Prosthecomicrobium sp. N25: one gene and its partner. The protein of the gene in region 1 binds, or shares a complex with, the protein of each later gene. Links are inferred from orthologs where the notes say so. Each region holds a gene or a part of one and is shown on either strand. Other genes may lie near its edges. The genes, in order: trxB and trxA.

The links.
Region 2: the proteins of trxB (region 1) and trxA are in contact, whole or in part, in a crystal structure (PDB 1F6M), measured with the Escherichia coli proteins. The link is inferred for Prosthecomicrobium sp. N25 from one-to-one orthologs.

What each region holds. Positions count from the first base shown.
Region 1 is NZ_JBBCAT010000003.1:299,087-305,005, forward strand. Bases 1-2,823 are described here. They hold trxB (thioredoxin-disulfide reductase), read left to right. Parts: upstream 1-845; coding sequence 846-1,802; downstream 1,803-2,823. Other genes in these bases: WBG79_RS20535 (mitochondrial fission ELM1 family protein), read left to right, coding at 1-836; WBG79_RS20545 (LysR family transcriptional regulator), read left to right, coding at 1,839-2,729. In the rest of the region: protein-methionine-sulfoxide reductase catalytic subunit MsrP, read right to left, coding at 3,237-4,193; WBG79_RS20555 (elongation factor G), read right to left, coding at 4,341-5,919.
Region 2 is NZ_JBBCAT010000001.1:641,567-656,802, forward strand. Bases 7,405-10,099 are described here. They hold trxA (thioredoxin), read right to left. Parts: upstream 9,067-10,099; coding sequence 8,743-9,066; downstream 7,405-8,742. Other genes in these bases: WBG79_RS03025 (hypothetical protein), read left to right, coding at 7,405-7,868; grpE (nucleotide exchange factor GrpE), read right to left, coding at 7,922-8,572; addA (double-strand break repair helicase AddA), read right to left, coding at 9,186-10,099. Also shown: WBG79_RS02995 (MlaE family ABC transporter permease), read right to left, coding at 1-235; WBG79_RS03000 (hypothetical protein), read right to left, coding at 265-789; WBG79_RS03005 (phospholipase D-like domain-containing protein), read left to right, coding at 1,182-2,642; WBG79_RS03010 (hypothetical protein), read left to right, coding at 2,725-3,579; WBG79_RS03015 (methyl-accepting chemotaxis protein), read left to right, coding at 3,557-5,407; WBG79_RS03020 (GtrA family protein), read right to left, coding at 5,417-5,857; more of WBG79_RS03025, read left to right, coding at 5,982-7,404; more of addA, read right to left, coding at 10,100-12,704; double-strand break repair protein AddB, read right to left, coding at 12,701-15,236. UniProt on the Escherichia coli protein: Participates in various redox reactions through the reversible oxidation of its active center dithiol to a disulfide and catalyzes dithiol-disulfide exchange reactions.

The DNA of each region.
Region 1 (5,919 bases):
GTCCCATCGCCCCGCCCTGGCCGGACCTGGTCGTCGCCTGCGGCCGACGCGCGATCGCCTATGCGCGGGTCGTGAAAGCCCGCGCCGGCGCCCGCACCTTCGTGCTCGTGCTGCGCGATCCGCGCACCGTCCGGCACGGCGCCGATCTCCTGTGGGTCGCCGCCCACGACCGGCGACGCGGGCCCGACGTGCTGGTCACCCCCACGGGCCCCCACCGCGTCTCCGCGGCCCGGCTCGCCGAGGCCCGGCGCTCCCCGCCGGCCTGGCTCGACCGCCTCCCCGTCCCGCGCGTCGCCGTGCTCCTCGGGGGCGGCCCCGGCCTCGAAGGCCTGGCGCCGCGCCTCGCCGCGCTCGCGCCTGAGGCCGGCTCCTTCCTCGTCACGCCGTCCCGGCGCAGTGACCCCGCCGTCCTCGAAGCGGTCCGCCGCGCCGTCGCCGGCCGTCCGAGCCTCGTGTGGGACGGCTCGGAGCCGAACCCCTATTTCGACTTCCTCGCCCACGCGGATGCGATCGTGGTTACTGGCGACAGCTTCAACATGGTCGGCGAGGCCCTGGCGACCGGCCGGCCCGTGCTGGTTCACCAGCCCACGGGATTGTCCAGGAAGCTCGAACGATTTCTGGCGGGACTCCGGGACGCCGGGCTGATACGACCATTTGAAGGACGACTCGAAGACTATACATATGCCCCCGTGGACTCGACCGTGACCGTGGCGCGCGAAGTGGCGCGCCGGATGGCGGAAGCGGATCGCGGGGGCGACGGCGTGTCGGAGTCTCGTCCCGTTCGATTGACCTCCGGCGCCGCAGACGTCACCCTGCCGCCGTCAGAGAAGCGTTAGGTTCTTCCCATGCCGTCCTCGAAGGTCCTGATCATCGGCTCCGGCCCGGCCGGCTACACGGCCGCCATCTACGCCGCTCGCGCCATGCTCGAGCCGATCCTGATCGCCGGCATCCAGCCCGGCGGGCAGCTCACCATCACGACCGATGTGGAGAACTACCCCGGCTTCGCCGATCCGATCCAGGGCCCCTGGCTGATGGAGCAGATGCGCGCCCAGGCCGAGCACGTCGGCACCCAGATCGTCTACGACCACATCGTCTCCGCCGACCTCTCCGGCCCACCCTTCCGGCTCGTGGGCGATTCCGGCGAGACCTACCAGGGCGACACCCTGGTGATCGCCACCGGTGCCCAGGCGCGCTGGCTGAACCTGCCCTCCGAGCAGGCCTTCCGCGGCTTCGGCGTCTCGGCCTGCGCCACCTGCGATGGCTTCTTCTACCGGGGCAAGGAGGTGCTGGTCGTCGGCGGGGGCAACACCGCGGTCGAGGAGGCGCTCTACCTCACCCACCACGCCTCGAAGGTCACGGTCGTCCACCGGCGCGACTCTTTCCGCGCGGAGCGCATCCTGCAGCAGCGGCTCTTCGAGAACCCGAAGATCCGGGTCGTCTGGGATTCGGAGATCGCCGAGGTCCTCGGCGGCGGCGAGCCGCTCGGGGTGACCGGCGCCCGGCTGCGCAACGTCAAGACGGGCGCGACCACCGACGTCGGGGTAGACGGGATCTTCATCGCCATCGGACATGCTCCGGCGGTCGATCTCTTCCGCGACCAGCTGCGGCTCAAGTCTTCGGGCTACATCTGGACGGCGCCCTATTCCACCGCGACCAGCGTGCCGGGCGTGTTCGCAGCGGGCGACGTGACCGACGACGTCTTCCGCCAGGCCGTGACGGCGGCCGGCATGGGCTGCATGGCGGCCCTGGAGGCGGAGAAGTACCTGGCGGGCGTCGCCGTTCACCGCGAGGCGGCCGAATAGGCCGGGCGACGCACGCAAGAGACGAGGGGGGCCGTTTTGGACTGGGACAAGCTACGCATCTTCCACGCGGCGGCCGAGGCGGGCAGCTTCACGCACGCGGGCGAGAAGCTCGACATGAGCCAGTCGGCGGTGAGCCGCCAGGTGAGCGCGCTCGAGCAGGATCTCAACGTCCCGCTGTTCCACCGGCACGCGCGGGGGCTGATTCTCACCGAACAGGGCGAACTCCTCTTCCGCACCGCTCGGGAGGTGCTGGTCAAACTGGACCAGGTCCGCTCGCGCCTCGTCGAAACCAAGGAGAAGCCGTCCGGCAGCCTGCGCGTGACCACCACGCTGGGCCTCGGCACTTCGTGGCTGACCGCGCGCATCCACGAATTCGTCGATCTCTATCCCGACGTGCAGCTCGAGCTGATCCTCGACGACGAGGAGCTGGACCTGGGCATGCGCGAGGCCGACGTGGCGCTCCGCATCCGGCAGCCCGTGCAGCCGGACCTCATTCAGCGCAAGCTCTTCACGGTCCATTTCCACCTTTACGCCTCCCAGGGCTACGTGAAGCGCTACGGCCACCTGGAGACCGTCGACGAACTGGACGAGCACCGGATCATCACCTTCGGCACCTCGGCGCCGACCTACCTGCGCGACATGAACTGGCTGGAGACGGTCGGGCGCGCGCCCGGCGGCCCGCGCAAGGCGGCCCTGCGCATCAACAGCGTCATCGCCATCAAGCGCGCGGTGGAGCGCGGAATCGGCATCGCGCTCCTGCCCGACTACCTGATCGAAGCGGGCTCGGAACTCGTCCAGCTCATTCCGGAAGCCGACGTGCCGTCCTTCGATTGCTACTTCGTGTATCCTGAGGAGATGCGCAACACGGCCCGGGTGAAGGTTTTCCGCGACTTCCTCATCTCGAAGGCGGAACGCTGGACTTATTGACGCCGGGGTCGCCTTGAAGCTCCCCCTCAAACATGATGAGAGCCGAGACGTATAAGAACTTCAGGGGATCGGCCAGAAATATTTCAGTTGTTCGGCATACCCGAGAAGAAGGCACGCCTCCCTCGTCTGTACACACAGTCTCCATGATGCATGTGACGGAGACAAAGGACGAGCGGCGCTGCATGTAGTATATTCGTATTCCGTGAATGTAAGCTATCGATCCAGTATCATATGAATTAGACGATACTGAATTCTTGGTTCCCCTGAACCGAAATGGCTTGCCCGTCCCGCAGGGGGCAGAAGAATGGACGCTAGGTCAACTTCCCAGTTGATTGTTTGTTAAGAACTTCGGTACAAGGTACGAACGTCACCAAGGGTCACCCACTCTCGGTTGACGGTTCTCCCCTCTGGATCAATCGCCTCTTGCGAGGCCACTGGACCGGATCGAGTGCTCCTCGATCCGGTCTTTTTTCCAAAGCGCCTGCGGCATTCGCGGCTGGCCGCCGCTCACATGAAGAGGTTTTCGCCCTTCATGTCCTTGTAGAGGCCTGCGACCCACTCGCCGTACCCGTTGTAGAGCAGCGTCGGCACGCGGTCGCCCGTGTGCAGCACCCGCTCATGGGACTGGCTCCAGCGCGGATGCGGAACCTCCGGGTTGACGTTGGCCCAGAAGCCGTACTCGCTCGACTGAAGCTGCTCCCACATACCCTTGGGCCGCTCGGCCGTGAACTCGAAGCGGACGATGGACTTGATCGACTTGAAGCCGTACTTCCACGGCACGGCCAACCGGATCGGCGCCCCGTGCTGCTTCGCGATCGGCTTGCCGTAGGCCCCGACGGCCAGGAACGCGAGGTCGTTCGCGGCCTCCGCCATGGTCAGCCCCTCGACGTAGGGCCAGGGGTACATAAACAGCCGACGCTGACCGAAGGCCATGTCCTTGTCCAGGAAGGTCTCCATCCGGAGATACTTGGCGCCGGAGGTCGGCTTGGCGAACTCGATCAGCTTGGCGATCGGGAAGCCCGTCCACGGGATGGTCATGGACCAGGCCTCGACGCAGCGATGCCGGTACAGCCGCTCCTCGATCGGCATCTTGGCGACCAGCTCCTCGAAGTCGAGCTTGATCGGCTTCTCCACGAGGCCGTCGATCGTGACCGTCCAGGGCTTCGTCTTCAGCTTCTGCGCCGCCGACGCGATGCCCTTCTCGGTCCCGTATTCGTAGAAGTTGTTGTAGTTGCCGTTGACGTCCTCGGGCGTCAGCGGCCGGTCGAGCTTGAAGGCCTCGTTGCGCTGCGCCGGGAAGCGCTTGGCGAAGGCATCCTCCTGCGCCAGCGCCGGGGCCGGCAGCAACCCGGAGGCGCCCGCGGCTCCCAGGAGGCCGAGCATCGCCCGCCGGTCCAGGAACAGCGCCTCCGGCGTGGCTTGCGATTCGGGTATCTCCCAACCCTTGCGGCGGATCACAGGCATGACTTCGCTCCCCGGACGGATGACCGGTGAGGAGAATTGGTCGCCGCCGCCCGCCCGGCAAGACACGACCGCGTCAACGTCCCGTGACTGATCACCCCGCGCGAGGCCGCGGGCGGAGCGGGGCTCCGCCCGCCGAGCCTCCCGGCGTCAGGCCGCGTGCGCGGCCTTCGCGCGTTCCAGGATCTTGGCCGCGAGATGACCTGTCAGTTCGGCCAGATGCTCGAAGCGGGCCCGGTAGCTGCCGACCCCGGCGGTCGCCGAGCGCAGCTCGACGATCAGGTTGTGCATCTCCGACTGCGGGATCAGCGCCTGCACCACGTCCCAGCCCGCCCAGCCCGGCCGGCCGTCGAAGCCGAGGAGCTGGCCGCGCCGGCCCGTGACGATCTGGTTGATCCGCGAGGTCGCGTCCGACGGGCAGGCGATCTCGACCCGCAGGATCGGCTCCAGCAGCACCGGCTGGCACTGCGGCAGGCCCTCGCGCATGCCGATCTGGGCGGCGGTCTTGAAGGCCTGGTCGGAACTGTCGACCGAATGGTAGGAGCCGTCGATCAGCCTGACCGACAGGTCGACGACCGGGAAGCCGTTCACCCCGTGCTTCAGGCAGTCGGCGACGCCCTCCTCGACCGCCGGAATGTAGTTGCGCGGCACCACCCCGCCCGTGATCGCCTCGGAGAAGACGAAGCCCGATCCGCGCGGCAGCGGCGCGATCTCCAGCACCACGTCGCCGAACTGGCCGTGGCCGCCCGACTGTTTCTTGTGCCGCCCGCGCACGGTCGTTTTGCCGCGGATCGTCTCCTTGTAGGGGATGGCCGGCTGCCGGGTCTCGAGCGTGACGCCGAACTTGGCCGTCAGCCGCTCGAAGGCGATCTTCAGGTGCATCTCGCCCTGCCCCTCGACCAGCGTCTCGCTGCTCACGGGGTCGTGGCTGACCCGGATCGACGGATCCTCCTCGGCGATGCGCTGCAGCGCCGTGGAGAGCTTCACCTCGTCCTTCCGGTCGTGCGGCGCCACCGCGAGCGCCATCACGGGCTCCGGCGGCTCGAGCGTCACCAGACGGGCGATTCCCGCCTTCGACGTGGTCAGCGTGTCGCCGGTATGCGCCACCTCGACCTTGGCGAGCCCCACCGTCTCGCCCGCGAGGGCCTCGCCGCGCTTGGCACTCTCCTTGCCGTTGAGCCGGTACAGGCCGGACACCCGGTCGCTCTCGCCACGCCCGTCGAACAGCACCGCGCCGTCTCCGATCTTGCCGGCCAGCACCCTGGCGACCGACATCTTGCCGCCGTGCTGGGTGTGGAAGGTCTTCACGACCTGGACGACGCCGTCGCCCCCGGCGTTGAGGCCGAGCCGGTCGGCCGTCTCGGCGACCGACGGGCAATCGTGCCGGATCGCCTTGAGGAGCCGGCTGACGCCGTTGCCGCGCTCGGCGCAGCCGATAAAGACCGGACAGATCAGCCCGTCCCGCATTTCGCGGCGCAGGTCGTCGAAGATCTCGTCGCGCGGCGGCTCGATGTCGGAAAGAAGCTCCTCCATCAGGTGGTCGTCGTAGTCCGCGATCCGCTCCAGCATCTGGTAGCGCGCCTCCACCTCGCGCGCCCGCTCGCCGTCCGGGATCGGAACGACCTCGCTCTCGGCATGCTCGCGATAGACATGGGCGCGCTCGAGCGCCAGGTCGATGTAGCCGATCGCGATGCCGTCCTTCCAGATCGGGATCTGGCGCAGCACCATC
Region 2 (15,236 bases), on another replicon or contig:
GACCGCTGAGCTCCGCGCTCCCCGCGCTGCGGACGAGCCGCTCCACCAGCCAGGCCCCGAAGGTGTCGAGCTCGCCGATCCCGGCCACGTCGACCGCCAGGGCGCGCGCCCGGCGCGCCTCGACCCCGCCGACAAGCGGCTCGAGCACCGACGCGTTCGCCGCCGTCCAGGCGCCGCGCGCCCTGACGGCGATGCGGTCGCCCTCTGCGGTCCAGTCGAGAAGCCCTTCGGCCAAGTCCTGCTCCCTGCGGGGCCGACCCCCGCTCAGCCCTTCCGGTCGAGCGTGATGTTGACCTGCGTCAGCTCCGTCCCCGGCGACCGGATGGTCACGGCCTGCTTGTTCCCGCGCGTGGCGATCGAGATCGAGGCCGAGAAGTTCGGGCTCTGCACCGCGGCGCGGATTTCGCCCTTGTCGCGGATCTTGCCGGTGATCTTGCCCTCGAGGTTGCGCGTCACCTCCATCCAGGTGCCGGTGATGTTGCCGCCGTCATACTCGACGCCGCTGCGCAGCTCGAAATTGTAGTTGTCGCTGGTGCAGGCCAGGTTCTGCTGCAGGCTCGACCCGTCGCGGTCCACCTGGTAGGTCGCCCGGCAGCGCAGCCGCTCCGTGTTGCCGTTCTGCAGCGTGATCGTGCCGCTGCCCTGCCAGTTGCCCTTCAGGGCCGTGAACGGGCTCTCGCTCGCCTCGGCGGCCGCCTGGGCCGCGGCGCCGGACGCGGTCGCGAGGGCGAGGCCGCAGAGGACGGCCGCGGTCGCCGCAGGCCTCCCGAGGGCGTTGTGGAACGTCATGAAAAGCCTCCTCAAGTCTCTAGCCTTGCTGTCCGCCGGACCATGACCGCCCAAGCGGGCGGCACTGTGTCCTGGCCGTCGGATCCCGGGCCCGGGGCAGTCGTTCGGCGGTTGGCCGCGGGGCGGTTTCGAATGGGGTGGTCCTCGTAGGGGCGCTCGAACGACCGGTCCCGGGCTCGTCGAGTCCGTTCCGATCGCCTGCGCGGCCCCGTTTCAGACTGGCGAGCGCCGAAAGGCTAGTCAAATACCCGTGTATGGCCGGAAGTTCCTCATAACCGATTCGCGTAGCATGGAGCGACGCCGATATGACACGGTCCTGTCCCGGCTTGACCGCGACCGTCCGGATCGGCCTTCCTGGGCGCGGCGCAGGAAACGGAGGCGGGCGGCTTTCCATGGCGATCCACGATGCGGTCGTCGACGTGATGTCCGCCTACTGGCCGCACATCACCGGTGCTGTGGCGCTCGTCCTCGGTGCCGCGACCTCCGTCCACGCCATCATGACCAAGCAGGACGTGCGCGCCGCCACCGCCTGGACGGGCGTGATCCTGCTGTCCCCCATCCTGGGCGCGGTCGTCTACATCGTCTTCGGCGTGAACCGCGTCCGGCGGGAGACCCGCCTCAAGGGTCGCGAGGAGAGCCTGGAACGGATAGCGGCCGCCGGCGGCCGCCCGTCCGCGGCGGCCGGCACCGTGCCGGAGGGCCTGGCGCCCCTGCGCCGGCTCGGCGATACGGTTGCGGCCTTCCCGCTGCGCCCCGGCGTCGCCGTGGAGCCGCTCGCGACCGGAGACGACGCCTACGGCGCGATGCTCGCCGCCATCGACGGGGCGTCGTCCTGGGTCCTGCTGGAGACCTACATTTTCGACGACGACCGCATCGGAGCGCTCTTCGCCGAGACGCTCGGGGCGGCGGTCGCCCGCGGGGTCTCGGTCCGCGTCCTCGTCGACGCGATCGGGTCCCGCTATTCGCGCCCCCCGATCACGCGCCGCCTCGCCGACCTCGGGATCCGGCATGCGCTGTTCATGGACGGCATGCTCGGCCTGAGGCTCGCCTACGCCAACCTGCGCACCCACCGCAAGATCATGATCGTCGATGGCCGCGAGGCATTCATGGGCGGCATGAACATCCGCCAGTCCTTCTCCGCCCGGATCGCCGGGGAAGGGGCGGGTCGAGACGCCCATTTCCGCGTCGCCGGTCCGGTCGTCGAGGACCTCGGCACCGTCTTCGCGCAGGACTGGCTCTTCTCCACCGGCGAGGAACTGCCGCTCGACGCGATCTTCGCCGGCACGGCCGCCCACCGTCCCGGGTCAGCGCTCGCCCGGGCCGTCCCCTCCGGGCCGGACCAGCACCTCGAATGCACCCATCGCATGATCCTCGGGGCGCTCTCCGTGGCCCGCGAGCGGGTCCTTGTCGCCTCGCCCTACTTCCTCCCCGACCGGCGGCTGGTCGCCGCCTTCGCGATCGCGGCCGGGCGCGGGGTCCGGGTCGACATCGTCCTGCCCGGCGAGAACAACCTCCGCCTCGTCGACAGCGCCATGCAGGCCCAGCTCGACCAGATTCTCGCCGGTGGCTGCCGGGTCTGGCGGTCCACCGGCCGGTTCGACCATGCCAAGCTGATGGCCGTCGACGACGCCTGGGCCTATGTCGGTTCCTCCAACCTCGACCCCCGCAGCCTGCGCCTGAACTTCGAGATCGACCTGGAGGTCTACGATCCGGCCCTCGCCGCCTGGATCGCCCGCCATGTGCTCGACCGGATCGCCACGGCCGAAGAGATGACCCGCGAGGGGCTCGCGGCGCGGCCCTTCCTGCTCCGGCTGCGCGACCGGACCGTGTGGCTCGCCTCACCCTACCTCTGACAGTGGTAACGGTTCGTTAACCCTGCCTCCGTCACCCTGGCTCGGCCCGGACCCGAGGCCGGGCGGTTCGGGAGCCTCGCCGATGGCGGAAACGGTTTGGCGCATGGAGCGCAACGCCAAGGCGCGAGCGCGCCTCGAGCGCAGCCTTCCGGCGGTCTTCCCCGCGCGGGTGCTCGCCTTCGCCCTGTCCCGCCCCTTCGTGCCGCCGACCCCGCGGCTCGCCGTCGAATCCTACTGGCGCCACCATCCCCTGCGCGCCGACGCGCTGGCGCGCGCCCTGGCGGCTCGCACCGGCGCCCCCGAAGGCTGGACCTGGCGGATCGGCCTCGCGGGGCTGCCGGACACCTTCCGGGCCCCGCCCGCCCCCTGGCGCGAGCCCGCCCATGCGGTCGAGCCTGGCCGGTGCTGCGTCTGCGGGGCCGCGGTCTACCGCCTCGGCTGGCATCGCGACCTCTGGGGCGACGGACGCCTCAACCGCGTCGCCCGCTGGCACAGCTGCTGCGTCGCCGCCTGGAAGCTCTGGACCGCGCCCGTCGGGGCGCTCGACGCCCTCAAGCTGCGCCAGCGCCGGCGCTGCGCCGAGACCGGCGGCCGCCTCCTGCGCGGCGCCGAGGTCGACCACCGCGTCCCGCTCTTCGCGGTCTGGCGCGACCACCGCGACAAGCCCTGGCCGGACCTCCTCGACTATTGGGGCGTCCCCAACCTCGCGGTCGTCAACCGCACGGCCCATGCCGGCAAGACCGCCTCGGAGGCGACGCAGCGAGCCCTTCATCGGGGGTCCCGAAACGATACAACTCACGATTCGCAGGGCTGTCATGACACTGCCGTCACGAAACACCCGCGAAACAGACCTCCTTTATTAGCGGAAGCTTCGGAACTCGTTGCCGCAGTCGGCGCTCGGGGCAAAGGACATCATGATCGAATTCGCGAGCGGTGAAATCCTGCGCGGCCCTGCCGCGGTGCTCAGGAGCGCCCTCGCCAAGAACGGCAAGTGGGCCTCCGGCGTCGCCGCCGTGGCCGGCTTCGTGGCCGATGTCCTGCAGCCGGTCGCGCCCTTCGCCGCCTATGTGTTCCTGCTCGGCGCCGTGGCCTGCCTCGTCCTCGCGACCGTCCTGTTCGCGCGCCTCCTCGCGGCCGACCGGGCCGCCCCGGCCCTGGTCTTCGCCCTTTTCGTGACCGTCGTCTCGGGCGGCCTCTGGCAGATGCAGCGGGCCGAGGCGGCCGAGGACGGTGTGGTGGCCAGCGTGGTCCCTGCCGTCGCCGACCTGCAGCGCCGCCTCGGCCTCGTCGCCGCCGACGTGGCCTCCGTCAGGCAGACGGTCGAGGGCGTGGCGGAGCGCGTCGCCCGCATCGAGGAGGGCGTCGGCGCCGCCGCCGGCTCCGTCGAGGGCCTCAAGGCCTCCGCCGAGACCACCGGTCAGATCGTCCGCCACGCCGCTGCCGCGACCGATCGCGTCGAGACCCGGGTCGCGGCCGTCGCCGAGAGCCAGCGGCGGGTCGAGGAGACCGCCCGGTCGAGCGCCGAGCGCGCCGCCCGCAGCGCCGACAAGATCGCCTCGGTCGCCGACCGGCTGACCACCTCGATCGACGACATGACCCGCAGCTTCCAGGCGCTCTCCCAGGCCGGAGGCCTGGTCGCGGATCCGAAGACCGCCGCCGAGATCTACCATAACGCCCGGCTGACGGAGTCCCGCGGCGACGCGCTGGCGGCCCGCCGGGCCTACCTGCAGCTCGCCGCCCTCGACCTCGACGCCGTCGACACCTGGTCGCGCCTCGCCGCCCTCGTGCGCGTGCAGGACGGCCGTGCCGGCGCCCGCGAAGTCTTCGCGAATTTCGCCGGCCGCGCTGCCAGCCCCGCCTACGAACTCGTCTCCGCCTCGCTCTACGACGATGCCGAGCGCCGCCGCCGGGTCGAGATGTTCGTCGCGGCCCATCCGGACTACGGCCCGGGCTGGTACATGCTCGCCGACGAGGTGTCCGAGGCGCGCCTCGGCAGCCAGACCATCGCCGAGAAGCGCCGCGAGCGCGACAGCCTCGCCCGCTTCCTCGACGGCGACGAACGCGGCACGCTCGCCCGCCGGTTCCTCGACCGCACCATGCTGGCCGACTGGCTCGACTCCGCCCGGCGCCGCAAGCGCGCCCTCGACGCGCTCCTGGAAACCCAGCAGGTCGAGCCGCGCGCCATCTTCACCCGTAGCGGCAACGACTGGTCGGTCTATGTCCAGCTCCCCGAACCGGCAGTCGGCTTCGCGTACCGGCTCGGCGAGAGCGGCGCCTTCGTGCAGGCCGGCCCCGGCTTCGGCACGGATCCCCGCACCGGCCGGCCGATGCCGAACACCAACATCTCCATCGTCCCGGGCGCGGAGCCGAAGGCCATCGAGGTGACCTACCTCGACCTGCGCGGCCAGGAGGCCGGGCCGTTCCGGATCCCCTTCGATCCGATGGCGGCCCTGGTCGGCCAGCAGAAGCAGGCGCTCGAGATGACCAAGGGCTCCTGGATCGCCTTCCGCGACTACAACGGCCTGCTCGTCTATACGAGCCACCTCGTCAGCTACCGCTGCACCATCGCCAAGGCCACCTACGGGCTCGACAGCCAGCCCGTCGACAAGGCGATCGAACTGCCCCCCTGCGACCCGAAGGACCCCTTTTCGGTCCCCGCGCCCGAAAAGACCTACTTCAAGGTCCCTCCCGCAACCCGCTCCATGACCGTCCGCCTCCAGTTCCGCGACGGCTCCATCGCCGAGTCGACCATCGCGCGGCGCTGACGCGCCGCCTCAGTCCTCCGCCCGGAACGCGAAGCGCGCATAGCCCGCATACGTGAAGGCCATGGCGGCCAGCGAGCCCGCCACCAGCGCCGCCACCGGCGCGAGCCCGGGCACGGCCAGGAGCGCCGCCGCGTAGACGAGGTAGTTCAGCCCCGCGCCGGACGCCGCGACAATGCCGTAGCGGGCGCCCTCGCGCGCCAGCGCCGCCGCCCCCCGCGACGGGGCCCGGAACGTCAGGCTGCGGTTGAGGAGCCATGTGGCCGCGACGGCGATCGGGGCCGACAGCGCCCGCGCCGAGAAGGGGTCGAGCCCCGCCCGCGCGGTCAGCAGCCAGAGCAGGCCGGCATCGATCGCGAACCCTGCCCCGCCGGTCGCCCCGAAGGCCACGAGCCGCCGCAACGTCGGGCCGATCGGCCGGGATGCGGCCGGACTGTTGCTGACAGGTACCACCCGGGCCCCTCCACGTCTTCGGCACGCCCGCCGAGCCGGCCCGCGCCATTCCGGTTTACCCTATCTTCACGGCCTTAATGTCGAGTAACTCCAACACGTTCCGCCTGCCTCGCGAAGGGTCCCCATGGCCACGATCACGTCGAGTCCGGCCCGTCCGGTCGGCAGGGCGCGCGCCGACTACGGGCTCGCGCTCCTCGCCTGGCTGGCGATCGGCCTCGCCTTCGCGGTCCTGCGCCTGCCCGAACTCGCGCTGCGCGGCACGGCCGACACCGACAGCCTGATGCGCCTCGTCGAGGTGCGCGACTATCTCGCGGGCGCCGCCTGGACGGACCTGCGGCAGCCCCGGCTCGATCCGCCCGCGGGCGTCGAGATGCATTGGTCCCGCCTCGTCGACTGGCCGATCTCGCGCATGATCCTGATCGCCGAGCCCTGGGCCGGCCGCGCCGGGGCCGAGACGCTCGCGCTCGCGCTCTGGCCGGTGCTGGTGCTCGGGCCCTACCTCCTCGCCCTCGTCGCGCTCTGCCGCCGCCTGCTCGGGGCCGAGGCGACGCTGACCGCGCTCGCCTTCGGGATCTTCGCCGCGCCCGCGCTCGCCATGATGATGCCGGGCAACATCGACCATCACGGCGTCCAGCTCGCGCTGTCGGTCGCGCTCCTCGCCGCCGCGAGCCGGCTCGACCGGACGCCCGCGCTCGGCGCCGCCGCCGGCGCGATCGCGGCCGTCATGCTGGCGGTCGGGCTCGAGACCCTGCCGGTGGTGGCGGTGGCGGGCGCCGTCATCGCGCTCGCCTGGGCCCTCGAGCCGGCGCGCTTCGCGGAAGGCGCCCGGGGCTTCGGCCTCGCCTTCGCGGCCGGCATGGCCCTTCAGCGCATGACCGCCGCCCCGACCTCGGCCTGGCTCGCGACGGACTGCGACGTCGCCTCTCTGCCCTACGTCGCCGCCGCCCTGATCGCCGGCGCCGGGCTGGCGGGCCTCACCCTGATGGCCCCGCAGAGCCGCCTGTCCCTGCGCCTGGCCGCGCTCGGCGCGCTCGGCGCCGTGGCGCTCGCCGCCGTCATCGCCAGCGCCCCGGCCTGTCTCGCCGGCCCCTATGCGGAGGTCGACCCGCGCATCGTGCCGATCTGGCTCGACCTCGTCGCCGAGGCCCGCAACGTCCGCCAGCTCGCCGTCGAGGCGCCCGCCGAGCTCCTGCGCTACTTCGCGGTCCCGCTCCTGGCCCTCGCCGTGACGCTCCTCGCCTGGCGCCGGGCCGGCGCGCCGGACCGCTTCGCCTGGGCGCTCGTGGCGGCGGTGCTCGCCGTCTCGGTCGCCCTTTCGGCCTGGCAGGTGCGGGCGGCGATCTTCTCAGCCGCCTTCGCGGTGCCGGCCCTGGTGCTCCTCGTGCTCGCCGCCCGCCGCTTCGGCGAGGCGCGCGGGCCGGCGCTCGCCACCGGGATCCTGATCGCGGCCTACCTCGTGCCGAACCAATACCTGATCACGCTCGCCCCGGACGTCTACGCGGCCCTCCGGCAGCGCCTCGCCGGCGGCGATATGGCCCCGGCGCCGGTGTCCGCCCTCGCCAACGAGGGGCAGCGGCTCTGCGTCGATCGCCGGAGCTTCGCGACCCTGGCGGGATTGCCGAAGGGCGTGGTGCTCGCGCCCACGAACCTCGGCGCGGCCCTCCTGGTCCATACGAACCATGCCGCGGTCGCGGCCGCCTATCATCGGAATGCCGCCGGCATCCTGGACGCCTTCGCGGCCCTGGGCGGCACGCTGGAGGCCGCGAAGTCGATCGCGGCCCGCCGCCGGGTCGACTACCTGGCCGCCTGCCCGGACGACGACGAGACCGGCGTCATCCTGCGCCGCGACCCCGACGGCCTCCTCGCGCGGCTCATGCGGGGCGACGTCCCGCCCTGGCTGGAGCCGCTGCCCGGCGACGGACCGCTCCGGGTCTGGCGCGTGCGGGCCGAGCGCGCGGCCGTCCCGACCACACCCCCGGCGAGCCTGGCCGAGCTTCGGGGCACGCAGTAGACACGAAAAAGGGGCGGATCGCCCGCCCCCTCCGCCCTCCGGCCCGTCGGCCGTCAGGCCGTCTTGTCGACCGTCGCGCCGGGCTCGGCCGCCTCGGGGGCCGGAGCCGCGCCCTTGGGCCCGCCCTTGGATACGCCGACGAGCGCCGGGCGGAGCACCCGGTCGCCGATCACATAGCCCTCCTGCAGGACCTGCACGACCGTGCCGGATGGCACCTCGGCGTTGGGGATCTCGAACATGGCCTGGTGCAGGTGCGGGTCGAAGCGGCTGCCCATCGGGTCGAGCTTGCGCACCCCGTGCTTCTCCATGGTGCGCGTCAGCTCGCGGCCGGTCATATCGACGCCGTCGACGAGGGCCTTCAGCCCGCCTTCCGCGCCCTCGCGCAACTCGGCCGGCAGCGCCGCCAGGGCGCGGGCGAGATTGTCCGCCACGCCCAGGAGCTCGCGCGCGAAGCTGGTCACCGCGTAGTCTCGCGCGTCCTTGACCTCCTTCTCGGTCCGGCGTCGCAGGTTCTCCATCTCGGCGAGCGTGCGCAGCACCTTGTCCTTGAGTTCGGCATTCTCGGCGGCGAGCTGCCCGGCCGCATCCGCGCCGGCCTGCGCCTCGGCCTGGCCCGACGCGCTCGCGCCGGCCACCGCGTCCGCGCGGGCAGCCGCGGCGGCCTCCGCCTGCGCCGCGGCGGTGGAACGGGTCTCGTCAGTCATGGCGTCCTCGGATCATTGGGGAAGGTGGAACGGGTCGGCCTCGATTTGGCGGTTCCCGCGCCCGAAATCAAGCGCGCCGCGCGCCCCGCGCGCGGCGGAGACCGGGTCGCGCGAACGAAAACGCCCCGGCCGAGGGGCCGGGGCGTCCACCTGCCGAGCTGTCGGCACCGTCACGCGATGTTGTTCTTGATCCACTCGACCATCTTGCCCTTCGGGTAGGCGCCGACCAGGTTGGCGGCCGGCTTGCCGTCCCGGAACAGGATAAGGGTCGGAATCGAGCGCACCCCGTAGCGGACCGCCGTGTTCGGGTTGTCGTCGATGTTGAGCTTGGCGACCTTCAGGCTGCCCGCCATCTCGCCCGAGATCTCCTCGAGCGCGGGGGCGATCGTCCGGCACGGGCCGCACCACTCCGCCCAGAAGTCGACCAAGACCGGCTCGCCGGACTTCAGCACGTCGGACTCGAAGGAGGAATCGGTGGTCTTCTCGGTCGCCATGGGATTGCCTTTCCGGTCGGGGCCGTGGGCGCCCGTGTTGTCGGGGGAATGGCGCGAAGGTAGGAACGGCCGTCCGACCCGTCAAGGCAACAGCCCTGCCGCGCGGGCGGGACGGATCGTCACGAAACGGCGAGCTTGCCGAGCATTTCGGCGAGCTCGCCGGGCGGGATCTCGGTGAGGCGCGGCCCGGCCGTCCACAGGATCGCGGCGCGGATCCGCCGGCCGGGGAAGAGATCGGCGAGCAGCCGGCCGTAGACGGCCATCTGAGCCACATACTCGCGCGGAATTCCGGCCGAATCGGTCGGCGGCCGCCGGTTGGTCTTGAAGTCGACCACCAGCACCTCGCCGTCGTCGACCGCCAGCCGGTCGATCTGCCCGGAGACGGCGAGCGGCCCGTCGGGTCCCTGGACCGTCCCGACGATCGCCACCTCGGCGCGTGACCCCGGCCGGAACGCCGCCGCGAAGGCCGGCGCCTCCAGAACCGCCAGGACCTCCCCGGCCACCCCGGCGGCGCCGTCCTCGGCGAGTTCGGGCATGACGTACCGGACGAAGCGGACGGCCGCCGCCTGCCGTTCCGCCGGCGCCATGTCGGGCAGAACCTCCAGGAGCTTGTGGACCACCCGCCCGCGCCGCATCTCGGTCGATTCGGGAGCGAGCGCCGCCTCGAAGGCGCTGGTCGCCGGAAAGGCCGGCAGGCCGTCCTTCGCCTCGATCTCCGCGAGCGCCCTGGACGGCCGGAGCAGGCCGAGGCTCCGCTCCGGCGTCGCCGGCTCGTGGAGCCACGGCGGCACGAGCGGCAGGGCGGGAGCCTCGCCGGCCGCAGCCTCCGGTTCCGCGGCGACCGGCGGTCGCGTGCCGCTCCGCCAGCGTCGCGCGACGACCTGGCCCTCCGCCGCGACCGCCTCGGCCTCGTCCGCCAGGGCCCGCTCGATCGAGCGGTACCAGCAGGCCTCGTCGAGCGGCCGGCCGCCCTGATGGGCGGTCACGTAGAGCCGGTCCGCGGCCCGCGTCATGGCGACATAGAGGAGCCGCCGGTACTCCTCCTCGGCCTCCCGCCGCCACCCGTCCAGGGCCTCCAGGATCCGGCCCGACTTCGTCTGCCGCGAGGGACACCAGACCGGGACCGGCACCGCCCCGGGCACCCCCGGGATCGGCAGGGCCAGGATCTTGGGCTCGTGCCCGGAACTGACCGGCTTGGAGCCGCCGTCGACCAGGAAGACGACCGGCGCCTCCAGCCCCTTGGCGCCATGGACCGTCATGACGCGCACCTCGTCGCGCGCCTCGTCCATCTCGCGCTTGATCTCCGGCGGCGCCGCCTCCAGCGCATGCAGGAAGCCGGCGAGGCTCGGCGCCTCCACCCGGTCGTGGGCGAGCGCGGCGGCCAGGAACTCCTCGATCACGTCCTCCGCCTCCGGTCCGAGCCGCTCGACGAAGCGCCGCCGCGCCCCGTCGGCCGACAGGATGCCGGCGAAGAACTCGAAGGGCGGGACGAGGTCGGCCCGCCGCCGCCAGGCCTTCAGGCGTTCGGCCGTCTCGGCGAGGACCGTGTCCTCCGCGGCGAGCCGGAACAGAGCCTCCTGCAACCCCTCCCGCCGCTGCCGCGCGGCCGCCACCCGGTAGAGCCGCTCATCGTCCCACCCGAACAGAGGGCTCTTCAGCACCGCGGCCAGCGACAGGTCGTCCTGGGGCAGCAGCATCACCCGCCCGAGCGCCATCAGGTCCTCGACCGCGATATGCTCGGTGAGCACCAGCCGATCGGCCCCCGCGACCGGGATGCCGGCCTCCTTCAGCACCCGGTTCATGGCCTCCACGAAGGCCCCGCGCTTGCGCACGAGCACCAGGATGTCACGCGGGCGGACGCACCGGCCCGTGCCCTCCAGCCGAAAGTCCGGCGCCGTCAGGGCCGCGATCTCGTCGCGGATGCGCCGGGCCAGCCGCAGCGGCGGCGCCTCCACATGCATCAGGTCCATGGGCAGGGACCAGTCCTCGGGCTCCTCGACCCTGACCGGCTCGACCACCGGCCAGATCTCGACGAGCCCCGGGTCGTCGCGGCGCACCGCCACGTGGTCCTGCCAGCCGCCATCCTGGGTCACGCCGGCCCGCAGGGCGGGGCTCGCGAAGACGCGGTCCACCGCCGCCAGCACATCGGGGGTGGAGCGGAACGACAGGTCGAGCGTCACCGGCTCGAACGTGGCCGAGGCCGACCGCGCCCGTGCCAGGAAGAAGCTCCGGCTCTCGCCGAATTCCCGCGGCGAGGCGCCCTGGAACGAGTAGATCGACTGCTTCTCGTCGCCGACCGCGAAGATGGTGCGCCGGCGCGGCCGGGCGCCCTCGCCGGCGAAGAACTCGTCGGCGAGCTGGCGCACGATCCGCCACTGGCGCGGGCTCGTGTCCTGCGCCTCGTCGACCAGGATGTGGTCGATCCCCTGGTCGAGCTTGTACTGGACCCAGGCCGCCGCGTCGGAGCGCGCCAGGAGCCTGGCGGTCCGGCCGACGAGATCGTCGAAGTCGAGCGCGCCGCGCGCCTGCTTGGCCCGCTCGTAGTCGGCGATGACCGCGTTGCCGAGCACGATCAGCGCGCGCGAGGCCGCAAAGGCCCTGAGGCCGGCGGTCCGGTCCGCCAACCCCTCGAGCCGCGCGATCTCCCGCTCGAACATCTCCACGAGGCCCGGGATCGCCTGCTGCACCGCCTTGGCGGCGAGGCTCTTCGCCTGCCGCGGCTCGCCGTCCTTGCGGAAGAAGGCGTCGCGCCAGGCCGCCCGCCCGTCCGCGCTGTCGGGCGCCGCCGCGCCGGCCTCGAGCTTGTCGGCGAGGTCCTGGCACTTCGGTCCGCTCCGGCGCAGTTCCGTGACGAGCCTCGCCAGGACGCCGCCGGCGAGCTCCGGCGAGCGGGCGACCGCGGCGTCCACGGCCACGATGCTATCGCCCGGCGCCACGCCGAGCGCCCCGGCGACCGCGTCCTCCAACCTGCGGCCCGTCGATTCGGCGGCCAGCAGCGCCTCCTGCATCAGGTCGCGCCGGGCCACCACCTCGTCGAGGGCCGACAGGAACCCGTCCTCGCCGGCCGCTTCCATGGCCTGCGCGAAGGCGGCCGCCAGGGGGCTTCCCGGCGGCGCCTCCGCGGCGCGCACCAGCACGCCGTCCCGCGCCCTGCGCACGAGGTCGAGCGCCCCGCCCTCGTCGAGGATCTCGAACTGGCCGGCGAGGTCCGCCTCGAGCGGGAACTGCTGCAGGACGCGCTCGCAGAAGGCGTGGATGGTCTGGATCTTGAGCCCGCCCGGCGTCTCGATCGCCTCGGCGAAGAGCCGCCGCGCCCGCCGCCGCTCCGCCTCGTCCGGCACGACCCCGGTGACCGCCTCGATGGCCGGGCCGATCGCCTCGTCGGGTGCGGTGGCCCAGGCGGCGAGTTCCTGGAACACCCGGTTCGACATCGTCGCCGCCGCGGCCTTGGTGAAGGTCAGGCAGAGGATGCGCGAGGCCGGCGTCCCGGCGAGCAGGATCCGCATCACCCGGCGGCTCAGCACCCAGGTCTTGCCCGATCCGGCATTGGCCGAGACCCAGGCCGACGCGGACGGGTCCCCCGCGATCCGCTGGCGCCGCCGGGTATCCTCCGGCACCGCGACGATGCGCGCGCTCATTCCTCGCCTCCCTGGCCGGCCGCCCATTCCTTGACGCGGGCGAGGTGGTCGTAGGGTCCGTCGATCCGCCGCGAGAACTGGATCCGCGGCCGCGACGGATAGCCCTGGCCGGGCCTGCGGTAGAGCGCGACGAGGCCGATGAGCTTGGCGAGCGCCGCCTCGGCGAGCTCGTCGGGCGTCGGCGGCACCTCGCCCCTGGCCGGCTTCCCGGCCGCCAGCCGCGCTTCGCCGCCCTCGCCCGAGCCCGAGAGCTTGACGTAAAGCAGGTCCGACACCGTCCGGCCGGCGAGATCCGCCCCGAAGGCGCCGGCCCTCACCATCGCGGCCTCGAGCGGCAGCTGCGGCGCGAGCAGGACCTTCACCTGGCGGGTGCTCGGCAGGGTCCCGGTCTTGTAGTCCAGGACCGCCACGCTGCCGTCCGACATCACGTCGATCCGGTCCGCCCGGCCGGTCAGCGTGAAGGGGCCGCCAGGCAGGGCTAGCTCCATCGCCTGGCGCGACTCCAGGATGCGGGCCGCCACGTCCGGGTGCCGGCCGAGCTCGAAGGCATGGAACCATCGCCCGATCCGCGCCAGCCGCGGCCGCCACAGGGCGACCACCTCCGGAAAGGCGGAGTGCGGCGCGAGCGCGTCCTCGGCGAAGCTCAGGAAGCGCTCCAGCGCGGTCTCCGCCGGCTCCGGCCGCCAGCCCTCCACGAAGCGCTCCAGGATCGCGTGCACGATCGATCCCCGGTCGCCCGCGTCGGGCGCCGCCGCGAGCGCCTCGATCGGCTCCAGCTTCAGGATGCGGCGGGCATAGATGGCATAGGGGTCGCGGATCCAGGTCTCGATCTCGGTGACCGACAGCCGGTCCGGCCGGGCCTCGAGGGGCGGCACCGGCGCGGGCCGCGCCACCGGCCGCGGCCTCGTGACCGCCGGGCGGTCGAGATCGCGCGCGAGGCCGAGCAGCCGTTCGCCCCGCGCCCGCATGGCCGAAAGCGTCGCTCGGTCGACGACGGCGGTCAGCCGCTGCAGCCAGCGCGACGGCACGGTCGGCGCGCCGCCGGACCGCACGGCCCGGGCGAGAATTACCTCCCGGGCCCCGATTCCCTGGGCGAAGTCGTGGGCGGCGAGGCCGATCCGGCGCTCCGGCGGCTCCAGGCCGAGGTCGCCCTTCATGGGCCGGGACAGCCAGGGGTCGCTGCGCGCCGAGGCGGGCCAGGTGCCCTCGTCGAGCCCGGCGAGGATCAGACGGTCCACCGACTGCAGCCGCGCTTCGAGCGGCCCCCAGATGGCGAGCCGCGCATCCGCGCCCGCCCGCCGCCGGACCGGCTGCGGACCGATCAGGGCCTCGAAGACGGGCGGATAGTCGCGCCCGCCGATCTCCATCCGGTTCTCGGTGTCCCGGCACGCGGCGACGAGCCCGGCGAGCGCGGACGCGAGCGCCTCCCCGGCCTCGCCCTCGAAGAGCCGCGCGTCCGACCCCTCCTCGTCCGCAGCCGCGGCCCGGACGGCTTCGGCATGGGCGCCGGCGAAGTCCGCGAGCGGATTGAGGCCGGGCGCGAGCGCGAGGGCCTCGAGGCCACCGAGCGCGTCCGTGAGCCGGTCGAGCAGGTCCTCGGCCGCCGCCCAGTCGGCCTGCTGCAGGTTCAGGCGCGCGGCCGGCTGGCTGCGGACGCGTGCCCCCGCGTCGTGGCGCGCCTGGTCGAAGGCCTCCCGCAGGCCGGCCGAGCCCGAGCGGGGACGCGGGCCGCGCAGGCAGGCGAGCTCGAGCGCCCGTGCCGCCCCGCGCGCCGCGGCCCGCGGAAGGCCGAAGGCGGCCAGCGGATGCTGCAGCAAGGCCACCAGGGTGACGGGCGCGAAGCCGCCGGTCGCCGTCTCGGCGACGAGCCGCGCCAGTACGGTGGGCGGCGTCGACAGGAGCGGCACGCCCGCCGAATCGTCGACCGCGAGGCCCCAGCGTCCCAGTTCCGCCGAGACGCGGCGGGCGAGATCCCGGTCGGGCGTCACCAGCGCCGCGGTCCGGCCTTCATCGGCCAGCGCCTCCCGGAGCGCCACCGCGATCGCCAGGGCCTCCTCACTGTCCGATCGCGCCTCCACGAGCGACACGCCCTCGAAGGCCGCGCCGAGGCCCCCGGTCGGACGGACCTCCCGGGCGAAGTCCTTCCAGGTCTCCGTCGTCCCGGCCGGCTTCAGGGCCTCGGACACGGCGCGCGCCCGGAGCCGCAGGGCGGCGGACGGCTCGGGGTCGAGGTCGTCCACGCCGTCGCGGTCGATCCCGAGCCGCGCCAGCAGGAGCTTCAGGCCGTATTGCGGGTGTCCGGGCACCGGGCGACGCTCGGGGTCGTCCGGCGCCCCGATGGCGGCCCAGGACTCCGCGTCGAGGTCGCGGTCGAGGCCGGGCAGCACGACCGCACCCTGGGGTAGGCGGGCGATGGCGCGAATGAGGTCGGCGGTCGCAGGGATCGAGCCGGTCGAGCCGGCCACGATCATCGGTCCGGCCGGCGGATGCTCCGCGAGCCGGCGCGCCTCCTCGCGGATCAGGCGGTTGCGC